DNA from 2 places in the Shewanella sp. SM23 genome. Region 2 is predicted to be linked to the other one. Evidence: riboswitches for the same ligand, from Rfam matches in the RefSeq annotation. Region 2 holds a riboswitch; the other holds the start of a gene.
The links. A riboswitch is a leader RNA that binds a small molecule or an ion and turns the genes downstream of it on or off. The one in region 2 is predicted to bind cyclic di-GMP.

Region 1: it holds a riboswitch for cyclic di-GMP, as region 2 does, so the genes downstream of both, L5L98_RS09540 (glycosyl hydrolase family 18 protein) here and gbpA (N-acetylglucosamine-binding protein GbpA) in region 2, are expected to answer to the same signal.

The regions. Positions count from the first base shown of each region.
Region 1 covers NZ_JAKKRM010000005.1:326,418-334,966, forward strand. The annotation lists gene L5L98_RS09520 (methyl-accepting chemotaxis protein) at 1-254, opposite strand, end outside; gene L5L98_RS09525 (HD-GYP domain-containing protein) at 786-2,051, shown strand; gene L5L98_RS09530 (aminopeptidase P family protein) at 2,225-4,012, opposite strand; gene L5L98_RS09535 (ROK family protein) at 4,406-5,191, shown strand; cyclic di-GMP riboswitch class I at 5,542-5,630, shown strand; gene L5L98_RS09540 (glycosyl hydrolase family 18 protein) at 5,744-8,350, shown strand; partial or broken gene L5L98_RS09545 (IS4 family transposase) at 8,414-8,549, opposite strand, start outside.
Region 2 covers NZ_JAKKRM010000010.1:133,153-141,701, reverse strand. The annotation lists gene katB (catalase KatB) at 1-78, shown strand, start outside; gene norW (NADH:flavorubredoxin reductase NorW) at 194-1,360, opposite strand; gene norV (anaerobic nitric oxide reductase flavorubredoxin) at 1,353-2,882, opposite strand; gene norR (nitric oxide reductase transcriptional regulator NorR) at 3,109-4,716, shown strand; gene L5L98_RS13825 (TMEM165/GDT1 family protein) at 4,767-5,321, opposite strand; cyclic di-GMP riboswitch class I at 5,733-5,832, shown strand; gene gbpA (N-acetylglucosamine-binding protein GbpA) at 5,956-7,401, shown strand; gene L5L98_RS13815 (aromatic amino acid transport family protein) at 7,964-8,549, shown strand, end outside.

The DNA.
Region 1 (8,549 bases), on a different contig from region 2:
CCTGACTTAAGTTTTTCCCACATTTCTTTAAAGGCGGCGCTCGGCATATCCGGATGGCGCACCATATTATGGGCACTGCCAATTAATTCTTGATCGCTATAGCCTGATACTTCGGCAAAGCGGGCATTGACGTAAGTGATGATACCGCGAGTATCAGTGGTGGAAATGAGTTCATCTTGTGGTGTTAAGCGGATTTCTTGATCTGATCTCTGTGTATTAACTATTTTATTTGCTGAGGCGTTACTCTGGCTCATTTAGTGTGTCCATTCAGGGCCGATGTGGTTCATTAGGGTTCAGGACGCGGTGTTAGGCGCGAATTTTATTGTGCTGACTCTCATCGGAGTAAGCTTGTTATGTGATAAGAGTATCATTTTTGTGTGGGTATAGGAGAGCGGTTTCTCATGGCTGACTGGTGAAAATCAATCGTTCGTCGTATTTATAAGCTATTGCAATATATAAAGTTTTTAAGTAGCGAGAATGTGGAGTTAAACGAGCGTTTATCCTGTTAAATCGTTAATTCTAGTATTTTGTATAGGGTTATTCTTTTATGTCTTGAGTGGGTATTTGTCATTCATCTTAAATATAAATTATGTTCGATGATATTGGACTAATGTCGTTGATTCGGCTTGATATCGCAGTATTCATGGAGCGCTTTATTGGCCTTAGTCTATTCTTTAATGGGCAACAAAAGATGGTTTATTTTTCCTTGCTTCAGTGGTGTATCTTGATTTTGCTCTTCTAGTTTATTAGCTCACAGCGGGAATGCTACATAAGAGGAACTTCCCATGGCGATATCACTTAGGCGTGGTGTAACTAAATTAGCCACAGCGTCCTTGGGAACAGCGGCGGCACTGCCACATTGGCGACGTTTGATTTTTGAACGTTTATTTGGCTTTCTAGCGATTCTCTGCGTGCCTGTATACATCACTAGTGTGTATTTATGCGTCATCGCCGATCTCTGGTTTATGGTGGTATTTGATACGCTGGCTTATCTGTTTTTACTGCTTTTACTGTATTTTCCTAAGCTTGCTGATAGTACGCGTTTTGGCTGTGGCTGCTTGCTGGGTTATGCAATTGGCATCGGTTTTTTAATTGCGATTGGCCCTTCGGGAGCAGGTTTTTTCTGGTTATTTATTTTCCCGCCGTTAGTCGGTATATTTTTAGGAAATCGAGCCAGCTTATATGCCCAGTGTTTGAATGGGCTAAGTTTGGTATTGATTGGTTTTGCCTATCATTTTAATTGGCTCAATTGGCCTGAAACCCAAGGTTATAGCGTCGGTATTTGGGCCGTTGTGGTGGTCAATTTTATCGTGACCAATGCCATGTTGACGTTAACTATTACTTATTTATTAGGTAAGTTGGCTGACGCACTCGATTCAACCTTAGCATCACGCCAAGCTACCGTATTAGGCTTAGCTAAACTCGCCGAATACAGAGATAACGAAACGGGCGCGCATTTGCTACGTATGCGGCAGTATTCGAAAATGCTCGCGTCGCAGCGACTACTGGCCGCCAATCCTCCTGCAGAATTGAACGAAGATTATATTCAAGACATTAGTTTGTCGGCCATTTTGCACGATATAGGTAAGGTCGGTATTGCCGATGCGATTTTGCTTAAACCGGGTAAACTAACGCCGCAGGAGTTTGAACAAATTAAAGCTCATCCTGTGATCGGGGGACAAGTGCTACGCAGTTTGTTGGAATATGCGCCCCAATGTACTTTTATTCAGATGGGCCGCGATATTGCTTCGGGTCACCATGAAAAGTGGGATGGTAGTGGTTATCCCCTTGGTTTGAAAGGTGAAGATATTCCGCTTTCGGCGAGGATAGTGGCCCTAGTTGATGTTTATGACGCGCTGACTTCTCCCCGATGTTATAAGCGGCCCTTTAGCCACCAAGAGGCTATCGACTTAATTATTGAAGGCAAAGGTCAGCATTTCGACCCTGAATTAGTCGATTGTTTTATTGAAATTCATCAGGACTTTGAAGTGTTGTCTAAAGCATCGCTGGATGATGCTTATCAGCCGATGGCACAACCTACTATGGTTTAGCGACTCATGTTTTTAAATCGTGTTTTGAAATCATGGTTTTGAAATAAGACGTGGGTTTTAAAACACACTGATAGCGCTAAAAAAACGCCCAATGCTAATTGCCTTGGGCGTTCTATTTTATAGCGCGTAAGTGACTAAAATAACGACTTAAATTGCTACTTATCAGCGGAGTGCTAAATTGCTTTAGTCACTTGAGTTAACCAAGCCAATTCATCCCCTGACATCAACGGAGAAAGTGTATTGAATACTTGCTGATGATAAGCATTAAACCAGTCTATTTCCCCTTGCGTTAACAGGCTCTTATCAATAAGGCGCGCATCCATAGGGATCATAGTCAACGCATCGAATTCATACATTTCACGCTCAGCCCCTTTAAGTGCTTCACAGTGTTGCACTACGACGAGGTTTTCTAGGCGAATACCGAAATCGTCGGTGCGGTAGTAACCCGGCTCGTTGGAAAGCACCATGCCGGGCATCAATGCGATACCGTTGACATTTTTACCTATGCGCTGCGGACCTTCGTGCACACTTAAAAAGTGACCCACGCCATGGCCTGTGCCGTGATCGTAATCAAAACCATGTTGCCATAAATATTGGCGGGCGAATGCATCGAGCTGCTGGCCTGAGGTGCCTTTCGGGAAGCGAGCTTGGTCGAGGGCAATATGACCTTTTAGCACCAGCGTAACCATTTTTTTATGCTCATCGGTCACTTCACCTATCGCAATGGTACGGGTCACATCTGTCGTGCCATCAATATACTGAGCGCCAGAATCCACTAAGTAGATGCTGTCCATTGTCATCATGGCTGGTGTGCCATTGTTGTGATTGTAATGGCACATAGCGGCATTAGGACCGGCAGCTGAAATCGTGTCGAAACTTGGCTCGCGGTAACGCTCATCTTCTAGGCGAAAGCTTTCCAATTTATCCGCAAGGGTGCCTTCATCGTGCATACGATTGGCTGCCACTTCGGCATCGAGCCATGCAAGGAATCGACTCACTGCGACGCCATCGCGGATATGACAGGCACGCATGCCGGCCAGTTCTGCGGCGTTTTTCTGCGCTTTAGGTAAAGCGACAGGATCGATTCCAGCAATTAATTTTGCTCCTGCCTCACGGGCAATGTTTTGTGCCCAAGCGTTTGCAGAATTCGGATCGGCAAGTAGTTTTACATCCTGCATGCTGGCGAGTGTATCGGCAAGAGATGCCTCGTCCTTAAAGCTTACGCCAGCACCAACATGCTCCTCAATGCCCTCTGGGAGTTTGCTTAAATCGGTGAAAAGCTGCATATCGCCATTGGCGTGGAGCAGGGCACTGCTGAGTACAACGGGCAGGCGTGGTACATCATTGCCGCGAATATTGAGTAGCCAGCAGAAAGAATCTAAGGCGGCGATTAAGGCGACATCACCACCGGCTTTTTTTACTAATGCACCAATTTCAATGCGTTTTTGCAGGCTGGTTTTACCAGCACTCTCGTTGCTAAACAAAGTGATAGGCGCGTTCGACTGTGCTGGCCGATTCTGCCAATGCAAATCGATAGGGTTTTGTTCAACTGCAACTAATTCGATTTGGGATTTATTTAAGGTTGCTTTGGCATTTTCATACCAAGCTAAGGTGTGTAAGCGCGCATCGAAACCAACGCGAGACCCTGCTGGTAGCGTGTCACATAACCACTCAATTTGTGGTGTATCGGTTAGGCTTTCATAACTGAAAAGTGTGGCATCGACTTGCAAACGAACTTGAACCGTATAGCGGCCATCGGTAAATATTGCGGCTTTATCTTTCAATACGATAGCCATACCCGCCGAACCGGTAAAGTTGGTTGCCCAGTACAAACGTTCGTTATGTGCTGGCACATATTCGCCCAGATATTCGTCGGCACGGGGAATAATAAAAGCATCGAGATTAGCAGATGTTAATTCGTTACGAATAGCACCGAGACGGTTAGCGATTGATTGTGACATAAGGGCTCCAATAGAGACTGGCATGCTATGCGAGTCGGTAGGCGAAGATCGCCTAAGGATGAGTAGGTTTATGTTGATTTGAGTTTTAACCGGCTCGGATTATCGCAAGTCTAGCGCGCTAGATGCAAGGGTAGCGAATAAAGGATTTTGTATACAATCGTGAATTTGTGCAGGTAAGACGCTTGAGGTTATGGGGTTTGTTGTTAATTTATTTATGTGATTTTGAGCATGAAAAGTGAATTAAATAAAAGGTTGGTCATGTTTTAATTAGGACTTGTTCCTTACAAATTAGCAACTTAAGTTTTATTCAATCGCTAACATTTGGACCCTATGCTAACATTTGCCATCTCCACTCGGGGTCAGAGTGGAGCACATGTATCAGTGGAGTAAGCGATGCAAATACTAACAATAGATGTGGGCGGTACCAAAGCCCTGTTCGAACTTCAGCTCGCGGGACATACAGAACAATATAAAATCCCCACAGGTGAAGGTTTTAAAATTGAAGAGTTAAATAATCAAATTGCGGCGTTTGAACGTGATTATGATTTACAGCATTACCAACTAGCGATTGCCGTACCTGGACTGGTACAAAATAATCGTTTGGTTTCTTGTAAATCTTTACCTGGACTCAATGGATTGAGCTTCGATACAGTCAAAACCCAGGGTGAGCTTAAGTTTATCTGCAACGATATCGATGCGGGTATGCAAGCGACTTGTGATGCTAAATATGCCTGTGAGTTATTGGTCATGTGCGGCACTGGGATCGGTATGTCTATTGCCTTTAATGGACAAGTCTTTACGGGAGCGACGGGCGTGGCGGGGGAGTTGGGGCCTTGTCGCGTGATGACAGAATCTGGTGAGTTTAGTTTAGAGCAACTGGCCAGTGGCGATTCAGTGCGCAGCCGCAAAATCTCCACTCAGGATGATTTATATCGCGCGGGCAGTTATCTCGGCATGGGATTAGCGTGGGCGGTTAATTTATTTAATCCTAATCGAATTTGGCTTGCCGGCGGTATGATGAATAGCGCTCCTTACTACAAAGGCTGCCTCGAAAGCTTAAAGCAAATGGCATTGAGCGCGCCCTTAGCTGAGATGAAAATCAATCGTGTCGATGATATGGAAACCTTGGTTTGCCGCGGTTTATCAGTGATGCTCGCAAGGGACTATCCCCGCGCATAAGGATCATAAATACCCCGCGCATAAGGATAATAAATATTGCTCGACTATGGTTTGCGCTATGAATGTTTAGTGATTGAGTTTTAGCTGCATAAGCGACGTAAATTGTGAAATATAAAGCAGGACTTATGATGCCTTTGGCATATCGAGTCCTGTTTTTTTATTCTTAAAGTATTCAGATGATCCTCATTACCCAAAGTAAATATTAGCGATAGTTTAATTTGCATAATTCCTTTCTTATCAGATGACTAGTTCTATTTACGATTTTAGCCAATAACACAGTTGATAATATTTTGTTGCAATTTTATTGCGCTTACGCTTATGCTGATATTTGCAATGACAACGTTGTCATTGTGTGTAAAAGGCAAACCAGTTGAAAAACTGGGACGCAAAGCCTCCGGTCTAAGGGTTCGTCTGTACCTATGATAGCGGGGATACCACAGGTTTTTCTTCATGCAGTTGTCAGTCGTTTTGCATGGTTTTAAGAGAGTGCTGTTTCCTGTCTACGCTTTGTTTGCCTTATTGATTCATATAAAAATTCAATAGGGATATCTCATGTTCAAGACTCAAATTTCAACATCAGCCTTGCTAGTGGCATCAGCGCTGGCATCTACCATCAGTGCCAGCGTTTTTGCAGCGGCGCCCGGTAAACCGACTTTAGGTTGGGGCGAAACTAAGTTCGCTATTATTGAAGTGAATCAAGCGGCTACCGCTTACAATCAATTAGTTACGGTGAAAGATGCCGCCGATGTCTCCGTTAGTTGGAACCTTTGGAGTGGCGATGTGGGCAATAGAGCCCAAGTGTTACTCAACGGCAATGTAGTTTGGGAAGGCCCATCTGGCGCGTCGGGAACCGCTAACTTTAAGGTGAACAAGGGTGGCCGTTATCAGATGCAAGTACAACTGTGTAACAGTGATGGCTGTACGGCGAGCGATGCTAAACAAATCCTCGTGGCTGATACCGACGGCAGCCATTTAGTGCCACTCAATGCTCCCCTAAAAGAAAACAACCGTCCCTATGCTAATAAATCAGGCAAAGTGGTGGGTGGTTACTTTGTCGAATGGGGCGTATACGGCCGTAAATTCCCGGTCGATAAGATACCTGCGCAAAACTTAACCCATATTTTATATGGCTTTACCCCAATTTGTGGTGGTGATGGCATCAATGATAGCTTGAAAGAAATCGAAGGCAGTTTCGAAGCGTTGCAACGTGCCTGTAGTGGTCGTGGTGATTTTAAAGTTGCGATTCACGATCCTTGGGCAGCGATTCAAATACCGCAGGCGGGAGTGAGTGAGCATTCAGATCCTTACAAAGGTAACTTCGGTCAATTGATGGCACTTAAGCAAGCACATCCAGATTTGAAGATTTTACCTTCGGTCGGTGGTTGGACCCTCTCGGATCCCTTCTTTTTCTTCGGTGATAAAACCAAGCGCGATATCTTTGTCGCTTCGGTGAAAGAGTTTCTACAGACCTGGAAATTCTTCGATGGCGTGGATATCGACTGGGAATTTCCAGGGGGAAATGGCGCTAACCCAAATTTAGGTAATGCCAATGACGGTGAAACCTATGTGACTCTGATGCGTGAACTGCGGGCTATGCTTGATGAACTAAGCGCCGAAACGGGTCGTACCTATGAGCTGACCTCAGCGATTAGCGCTGGTGACGATAAAATTCAAAAAGTCGATTATCAGGCTGCTCAGCAGTACATGGATTACATCTTCTTGATGAGTTACGACTTTAATGGTGGTTGGACTAATACTGAACTCGGCCATCAAACCAATCTGTATGAAGCGAGTTGGGATCCCAATACCCGTTACACCACAGCTAATGGCGTTAATGCGCTGTTAGGCCAAGGTGTGACCCCTGGGAAAATTGTGGTCGGTGCCGCTATGTATGGCCGCGGTTGGACAGGTGTCAATGGCTACAGTGGTAATAATCCTTTCACGGGGACGGCAACGGGCAAAGTAAAAGGTACTTGGGAAGCTGGTGTGGTGGATTATCGTCAGATAGCGAACGATTACATGGGAAGTGGTTGGACTTACAGCTATGACGAAACGGCCGAGGCGCCATCTTTGTTCAAGGCATCTACTGGCGATTTAATCACTTTCGATGATGCTCGTTCAGTTAAAGCCAAGGGGCAATATGTGCTTTCTAATCAACTTGGTGGGCTTTTTGCGTGGGAACTTGATGCCGATAATGGTGACATTCTGAATGCCATGCACGAAGGTTTAGGTCATGGTGAAGGCACCACTCCGCCAGTGAATAAAGCGCCCATTGCCAATGCGGGCGCGGATGTGAATGTCACCGGTCCCGCCGATGTTACGCTCAATGGTAGCGGTTCGCGCGATCCTGAAAACGCTGCCTTAAGCTATCTCTGGACTCAAGTCTCTGGGCCAAGTGTTGCCATCGCGAATGCGGATATGGCGAATGCGACTATTCAACTGGGAGCAACCCAAACCGATGTCGCCTATGGTTTTAGCCTTAAAGCCACCGATCCTGAAGGGTTATCTGCCACAGATTCAGTGACAGTAACCAACAAGGCTGATACGCCTAATCAAGCACCTGTAGTGACTCTGGCTCCGACTGCGACAGTTGAAGCGGGTAAAACCGTCAGTATAGTAGCGAGTGCCTCCGATGCAGATGGTGATGCCTTAACCTACGCTTGGACTGTGCCCGCAGGCGTGTCGGCAACCGGGCAAAATAGTGCCACGTTAGTGGTTACTGGCCCCAATGTTACCGAAGCGACCCTCTATGGTTTGAGCGTGCTGGTTTCCGATGGTGCCTTAGATGCAAGCGCATCGACTAATCTGACTGTGACGCCAAAAGTGGTTGGTGGTGGGTGCGATGCAACCGATCCCAATGCCGGTAACTATCCTGCTTGGCAAACCAGTGTGGTGTATAACACGGGCGATACTGTGAGTCATAGTCAGTTGGTATGGAAAGCAAAGTATTGGACGCAGGGTAATACGCCATCTCGCACCGCAGACCAATGGCAGCTACTCAGCCAAGTTGATCTCGGTTGGGATGCGGGTGTGGTGTATAACGGCGGTCAAACTACTAGCTATAACGGTCGTGTGTGGAAGGCGAGTTACTGGACTAAAGGTGATGTACCGGGTGTTGCAGCAGTATGGGTTGATATTGGCGCGGCAACCTGCCAGTAATTATCCCAAATTTTGATATTATTGGTTAAAAAATAAAGCCCTGCGAAGTTTCCTGTCTCTTGATCACATCTTTTGCTCAAGAGACAAGGCTAGCTGGTAACCTTCAAGGATGGTTTGCAGTTTAAACCATCCTTGCCATAACCTTTCCCAGCCTACAATTCCGCTTCGTTTGCTGTCATTCCAGCCCGCGAGTTTTCCT
Region 2 (8,549 bases):
CAGCAACGTATGGTGGCGCATTTTACTCAAGCCGATGCGGATTACGGACAACGTATTAAACTGGCATTAGGTCTTTAAACTATTGCTGTTGCGAATGTTTGAATAATAGTAGAAACGATAAAACTGAGTAGAAAGCCTCTACTCAGTTTTTATTATCAGCGACAATAATATTAACATTCTCGTTAATGTGCTCTTAGGCCGCGATGAGTGCCGCGTTAGGGCTATTTAGCTGCTTTAACAATCCAAATGCTTGCTGCATTTTATCCTCGGTTACGATAAATCCTATAAATGTTTCATCCACGTCGAATGCTTTAATACAGCTTCCTTGAGCATCAATATCGACTTGCCAGCGATGGACGCCATTCACTGTTATACCGCTGAGTTGCATAGGTAACAGTGGCGTTTTCACTTTAATGAGCATGGCGGGAAAATTCACTGCTGTCGGTTGGTTCAGTAATGTGTTCGCCAGCGCATTGGCGCTCAGTAACGCAGGTTGCAAATAGGCCCTATTTTGGCCGTTGATTTGGGCGCAATCACCTAGCGCATAAATATGGGCATCGTTGGTTTGTAAGCATTCGTTAACGACGATACCTTTATTGACTTCTAGCCCCGCATGCTGGGCAAGTTGGCTGTTAGGGAGAAGTCCCGCTGCACAGATAACCGCATCACAAATAAACCGCTGGTCATTATCTAGGCACACAGAGATACTGCCATCTTGGTGTTGCAGTTGGCTGACTCGGGTTTGCAATTGCACTGTGACGTTATGCTGCGTTAGTACAGCGGTCAGTTTGTGGCTTAACATTTCGGGTAGCATATTCGGCATTAAGCTCGCTTGTGGATCGACCAAAAATACTTGCTTACCTGCAGTTGCTAAGTCCATTGCCAGTTCAACTCCGACCAAACCAGCACCGATAACCAGTACTCTCCTCGCGCGATGGATGTCTGCTTCGCAGGCCTGATACTCCATTAAGCTGTTAACTGTGTGGATGATATCAACGCCATCCCCCTCTATAGGCGGAATAAAGGGCCGAGCACCCGTGGCAAGCACTAATTTTTCGTACGCAATTTCGCGTCCTTGATGGCAACAGACTACCTGACGAACTTTATCTATTTTTATGACTTCACAGTGATTTATTACATCAATTTGTTGTTCATGTGCAAATTCAGTCGCGGTCAATTTTATGAGGTCTGACGCCATTTTTTTAAGGCTAAACACATGGCTTAAATCTGGTTTATGGTATTCGTCACCAGAGTCGGCTGTGATAACTGTAATCGGTTGTTCGCGGTTTAAACGTCGCAGTGTTTTGACTAGCTGATATGCCGCGAATCCACTGCCGATAATGACGATTGGCTTAGGCATTAGTCACCTCATTTTTTATGACAGCGAAAACGCTTTTACCTAGGCCACATTCGGGACAGAGGAAGTCTTCGGCCACTTGAGTCCAAGGTGTGCCAGCAATGACATCTTGATTAGGTTCTCCTTTTTCAGGGTCGTAAACCCATTGGCAAACGGTGCAAATCATTGATTGTGTATCATTTAATTCGCACGCGTTTGTTGCAATCGGTGCCGTCACAGGGACGTTATTAGTAGCAGTGTTTTCAGCTGTTTGACTGGCCGTGGTGGCTTGGCTAGGTTTTGACATGACTTGATTAATGATAGAGCGACTATTCGCGCTATCAAGGGGCCGCAATGCCCATTCTCGCGCGATTCGCTGGCCGTGCTGACGGCATTCTTGCATCGCATCTCGATCGGGACGCCATTTGACTTTTAATCCCACCGAGGTTTCAAAACCAGCATCCATCAAACGAGTGTGAATTCTATCGACTGCGCCGCCATTCCAGCCATAACTACCAAAAGCTGCCGCCTTTTTATTGCGAAAACGCAGGCCCGTGATTTCTTCAAGCATGGCGGCAATTTTAGGCATCATCACATTATTCATGGTGGATGAGCCGACTAAAATACCTTTTGACCTAAATGCCTGTGCAAGGATTTCGTTTTTATCATGACGTGCGACGTTATACACTTTTACTGCTACATTGGGGTCAACATCATGAATACCTTGAGCAATACCGTCGGCCATCATGCGAGTATTATTGGACATAGAGTCGTAGAAAATCGTGATGCGGTCTTCTTGATAAGCGTCGGCCCAAGCTAAATATTGGTGAATAATTTGGGCAGGATTATCACGCCACACAATGCCGTGTGAAGTTGCGATCATATCTACAGGTAAATTAAAGCTTAATACTTCGTGAATTTTAGCCGTCACTAGGCTGCTAAAGGGCGTTAAAATGTTTGAGTAGTACCGTAGGCATTGTTCCATTAATTCATTTTGATCAACCTCATCATTGAATAAATGTTCGTCGCAATAGTGTTGGCCAAAGGCATCGTTACTGAATAAAACCGCATCTTCGGTGAGGTATGTCATCATGCTATCTGGCCAATGCAACATAGGTGCTTCGATAAATATCAGTTGCTTACCATTGCCTATCGCTAAACTATCCCCTGTCTTTACGGTAATGAAATTCCATTCTGGGTGGTGGTGATGTCCTACAATGGAGTCGACCGCATTTTCACTGCAGTAAATTGGTGTGTTAGGAATTTTGGCCATTAATGCAGTCAGGGCGCCTGAGTGGTCTTCCTCTGCATGGTTCATCACAATATAGTCTATGTCGGTTAAATTAATTTCAGCTTCAAGATTTTGTAAGAATTGCTGGCTAAACCGATGATCAACTGTATCAATTAACACGGTTTTTTCTTCACGGATAAGGTAGCTATTGTAGCTTGTGCCTTTAGTTATCTTGTACTCAGTACCATGAAAATCTTGCACTTCCCAATCGCGTTGACCCACCCAGTGGATATTGTTTTTTACATGAATAGTCATAAATACACCTGTGATAATTAATAATGAATGCGCTACGTAAATCTTGCTTATTTAGTTAAATCTCTTATTGCACTCACCATGCCAATATTTTAAGGTCTTGATTTTTATTGGTATTAGCGTATTTCAACATTTTAAATCACTTGCTGATGTCATAATGACAATTTGATGTTAGTCAAATTGACATTACACTATTGTCAATATGACTTTATTTGACTGTGGATGTGCTATGAGTGCCCATGCTGATTTAACTCAGTTAGCCTTAGATTTAACTGTCGGCGTGTCGACGCAAGACAGATTTGAGCGTTTGTTGGCAGTGGTCAGGCGGCGTGTCAATTGTGATGCTGCGGCATTATTGGCATTTCGGGAGCAGCAATTTGTCCCCTTGGCGATAGATGGGCTCTTTGCCGAAGTGTTAGGGCGGCGCTTTCAAATTAGTGAACATCCGAGATTAGAGGCTATCGCCCGTGCTGGCGATGTGGTTCGTTTCCCGGCCGACAGTGAACTTCCCGATCCGTATGATGGTTTAATTCCACATCATAGTGCGAGCTTACATGTACATGCTTGCATTGGTTTACCACTAATCGCAAACGATCGCTTAATTGGGGCGCTCACCATTGATGGTTTCAACCCTCATCAGTTTGATGGTTTTAGTGATAGCGAGTTGCGTGTGATCAGCGCACTGGCCGCAGCCAGTCTTAATACTGCGTTATTGATGCAACAGCTAGAATCCCAAGTTGTTGAAGTTTCCAATGGAACTGAGGTGCTCAATCGTCCTGCTAGTCAGCAGGAGATCATAGGGCAATCCACACAGATCCAATCGCTAAAGCAGCAGATAAGTGCCGTGGCAGGCACTGATTTATCGGTATTAATTACCGGCGAAACTGGCGTGGGTAAGGAGTTAGTGGCCGCGGCGATACATAATCAATCGACCAGAGCCGATAAATCACTTATCTATTTGAACTGCGCTGCATTGCCTGAGTCCGTCGCCGAAAGCGAGTTATTTGGACATGTAAAAGGGGCATTTACGGGGGCAATCAGTCATAGGCAAGGCAAGTTTGAACTCGCTGACAAGGGGACTTTGTTTTTAGATGAAATTGGGGAGCTTCCCTTGGGGCTGCAAGCTAAGTTATTGAGGGTTTTACAATACGGTGAATTACAGCGAGTGGGCAGTGATAAGAGCCTAAAAGTTAATACTCGGATTATTGCCGCCACTAATCGAATTTTGCACCAAGAGGCAACGGAAGGGCGCTTTCGTTTCGATCTTTACCATAGGTTGAGCGTATTTCCTATCCACGTAGCACCATTAAGAGAGCGTGGGCAAGATATTGTTATGCTGACAGGTTTTTTTCTTGAACGTTGTAAAGCGAAGTTAGGACTCACCCATATCAATATCACACCCGCAGCGCAGCAGTTATTAGAGCAATACACATGGCCGGGTAATGTGCGTGAGCTAGAGCATGCGATACACAGGGCTGCGGTGTTGGCGAAAGCCGAGCTAAAAACGGCTTACATCAGCTTAAGTGATAAACATTTTCAGCTCGATTCTTTGATGAATCAAGCACACAGAACAGTTGACGAAGATAGACCATCAGATGCCGCAACGCCAGCCAGTGAATTAGCATTTAGGTCTGAGTCGGCCTGTCGTGAGGGACAATCGCAAGATAATTCCAGTGTTATGCTGGGGCTTAAGGCTGCGACTGAGAGATATCAGCGTCAACTTATTCGCCAAGTTTTAGCCGCGAATCAACAAAATTGGGCTGCGTGTGCAAGAATATTGCAAATCGATACAGGTAATTTGCACCGACTTGCAAAACGGTTAGGTTTAAAAGAATAAAATATTGCGTGAAGAGATTTTATTCTGCAGCAAAACCCCAGCCTCGATTCTTAGAAGAACAGTGTTGCTACGCCTAAGAGTGCGAACAATACGGCGCAGCCACGGTGTATCCACAACATAGGTAATTTTTCGGCGCTGAAGTGGCCTGCGATCACTACGGGTACGTTAGCAAGCAGCATGCCTAAGGTTGTGCCAGCAACCACCATAGTTAATGAATCGTATTTTGCGGCTAATACCACAGTTGCGATTTGCGTTTTATCCCCCATTTCGGCGATAAAAAACAGGATAAAGGTGGCGAGAAAGGGGCCCATTTTATAGAAGCGGCTCTCTTCTGCATCGACTTTATCGGGGATTAACACCCAAAGAGCGATCGCAAAGAATGACGCAGCCACTAAATAACGTGCCAGATCTGGGCTTACCCAGTTAATCGCCCATTGGCCAATCCAAGCTGCGGCAAAATGGTTAAATAATGTCGACAGCAAAATACCTAAAACAATGGCGGTTTTATTTTTAAATCTTGCGGCGAGGATTAGTGCAAGTAATTGAGTTTTATCACCAATTTCAGCGATAGCAACCGTAAAGGTTGAGGCAAGTAGGGCTTCCAAGTGTGATCCTTTAGGGGTGGTCATGACATAAGCACAATAAACCGTCCACCCCTAGGTGCGGTCATTGTGCTCAGGTCTTGCTGGGCAAATCTATGATTTGCTGTGAACACCATGGCATGTTGCCAAGTATGTTGATGTTCACCCTAGATGACGATGGCTCGAAATCCAGTTAGCTACTCCCCCGAAGCGAGGTGGGCATTATACCTAGGTAAGATTTAGTTTCAAGCACGAGTTTATAACAGTAGGTGCTGATAAATGTTTGACGGGTGTCAGAAAAATACCGATTCACATTCTTTAACTTAATGAATGTAAATGAATTATTTTTTTGACAACGTTGTCTTTTGTTGCTAATTTAGCCAAGTCATTTCTACTTGGTTACATACTGTTAACTCGTAGTGACTCAATGATAACGACTGTATTTGGCAAACTAATTGAAAAGTTAGGACGCAAAGCTTCCGGTCTAAGGTTGTAAATGGATTTTTTAGTGAACTAAGATAGCGGAGTTGCCGCAGAATTCGATTTCTGTGAAAGATAAACGACTGCTGTTTAATGCTGTTGTTTGCCCAAATACCACTTTTATATCTAAGCCTATCATTATGTTTAGGATGATAGGCAATCAATGGAGTGCATTAAAGTGGCAAATCCTACTGTTTTTTCCCCTATTTCTAAATTGAGTTTATTGGCCGCGGCAGTAATGGCGACGAATGCGTTTGTGAGTATCTCTGCGCAGGCGCACGGTTATGTTGTGGCACCTGAATCGCGTTCATATGCCTGTAAAACAGGTAAAAATGCCAATTGTGGCGCGGTGCAATGGGAGCCGCAAAGTGTTGAGGGGCCATCGGGTTTTCCTGAATCAGGTCCTGCTGATGGCAAACTGGCGAGTGCTGGCAATGGTGCTTTTTCACCTTTGGATGAACAAAGTCCGAGCCGTTGGGCAAAGACGGATATTAAAGCGGGCTGGAATAAGTTCAGTTGGCAGTTCACAGCAAACCATGTCACCCGTAATTGGCGTTACTATTTAACTCGCCAAGATTGGAACCCAAACCAAGCTTTGAGCCGAGCGAGCTTTGACTTAGCACCCTTTTGCGTAGTTGATGGTGGTATGGAACAGCCGCCTAAGTTAGTGACCCATGACTGCTACGTGCCAGAAGGTCGCAGTGGTTATCAAGTGATCTTGGCCGTGTGGGAAGTTGGAGATACGACGAATAGTTTCTACAATGCTATCGATGTGAACTTGGGCTCGGGTCCTATTGTGCCGAGTGAATGGCAAGATGTGGGGGATATCAATCCGTCACTCGATCTAAAAGCAGGCGATAAAGTGATGACCCGGGTGTTTGACGCCAATGGTGAGCAAGCGGCTAAGCAAACAGTCATTACCATTAGCGATGCGACTCAAGGTGATAAACAAAATTGGCCTTTCCTATTAGCAAGCGCGATTAATGCCCAGCAGTCCCAGTTAAAAGCGGGACAAAAAAATGCATCGGGTGTGATTGAGCCTGTGTATGGCAAAAACGACATTTTTACAGCGAAAAACTCAGGTATTGAGCGTGTCGAAGTAGGATTTGATTTAGCTCCTGCTCCGGGCAACAGCTTAGAAGTCACTTCACTTGCCGACGATTATCAAATTATCGATGGTGCGGCGAAGGTCAGCTTTGATGTAACCAGTAACGCCGAGATGCTAGTGTCAGCGTATTTGTTTAGCCATGATGGCACCGCGTCAGGTTTTGTGAGCCAAACTGTTAACAATGCCAGTGCTAGCTTAGTGTTAGACGTTGTTGAGCCTAAAGCTGGGCATTATCATTTGCAGGTAAAAGCTGAGCCTAAACAAGGTGATGTTATTCAGCAGAACTTTGACCTCTTCTTAAAGGATCAAGCTCCTGCACCAGAAGCTGATTTTGTATTCCCAGCAGGCGTGAAAGGTTACGTTGCAGGTACTACAGTGTTACAGCCTAAAAATGGCAAAGTGTATCAATGTAAGCCATTCCCTTATAGCGGCTATTGCGTGCAGTGGTCGGCTTCTGCCACAGGATTTGAGCCAGGTGTTGGCGCTTCTTGGGCTATGGCGTGGACTGAGCTGTAAATTAACATTTTGAGTTAATCAATTCTCAACATGATGTGATTGGGCTTAAACATATTCGCTGTGTTTAAGCCCTTTTTGTCTGCATCGGATGGAAAAAGACCGGCTTTATTTTGATTCGAGCCTAATACAAGATTACAGGTATTCTCAACAAAGGTAGCGATTTTGTTGGCTTGTTTATTTTCGTTTATCACAGCGCTATTAAGTTGTTACCGTACCGTTTGCTACCCTTCTTTGTTCACAACTGGCTTGCCCACTGGGTTTGGCTCTGTTAATGTCCCAAACTATCTATTTAATCGATGCTTATATCGGTACATTCATTTGGGCTATCACAATTGAAAGTCATGCCATTTTTCAATAATCGATTTAGTTAGCCTCAATGGCTACTGGGTTGAAACATTCAAAAGCTATTGGGGCCAATTGATCTGCTAGGTCGAGATCTGATTGGATGCTTTAAGTGATGTGTCGCTTATTTCGATTTAAGACGCAAGGCTTTATCGGTTCAAATCTTACTCAAATAAAATAATAATTAATTATTGAACAGGACTATTGTGTGAATTCAAAAATGTTAGGCTCGATCGCCATCGTTGCCGGGACGGCCATTGGCGCAGGTATGTTAGCGTTACCTTTAGCCACAGCGGCTTTAGGTATTATCCCTGCTTTAGTGTTACTCGTCGTTATTTGGGGCGTGTCCGCCTATACCTCATTACTTATGCTCGAAATTAACTTACGCACTGGCGTGGGGGATAACGTGCATGCTATTACGGGTAAGTTACTGGGTAAAAAAGGTCAAATAATTCAAGGTGCTTCTTTCCTGAGTTTATTATTTGCTTTGACCGCGGCTTATCTCACCGGCGGCTCTTCGTTATTAGTGCTTAAAGCGAAGAACATGTTCGATATCGTGCTCGATAATCAAGTCGCAGTGTTGTTATTTACACTCGTGCTCGGTGGCTTTGCGGCGCTAGGTGTTGCTTGGGTCGATAAAGTTTCACGTTTCCTATTTTCGTTAATGATTCTATTGCTCGTGGTGGTGGTATTATTTTTATTGCCCGAAGTCAGTATTGCTAGCATGGCAACTGGCGCGATTGCCGAGTCTATGACCAGCAATTGGATGGCGGCAATTCCCGTAGTGTTTACTTCGTTTGGTTTCC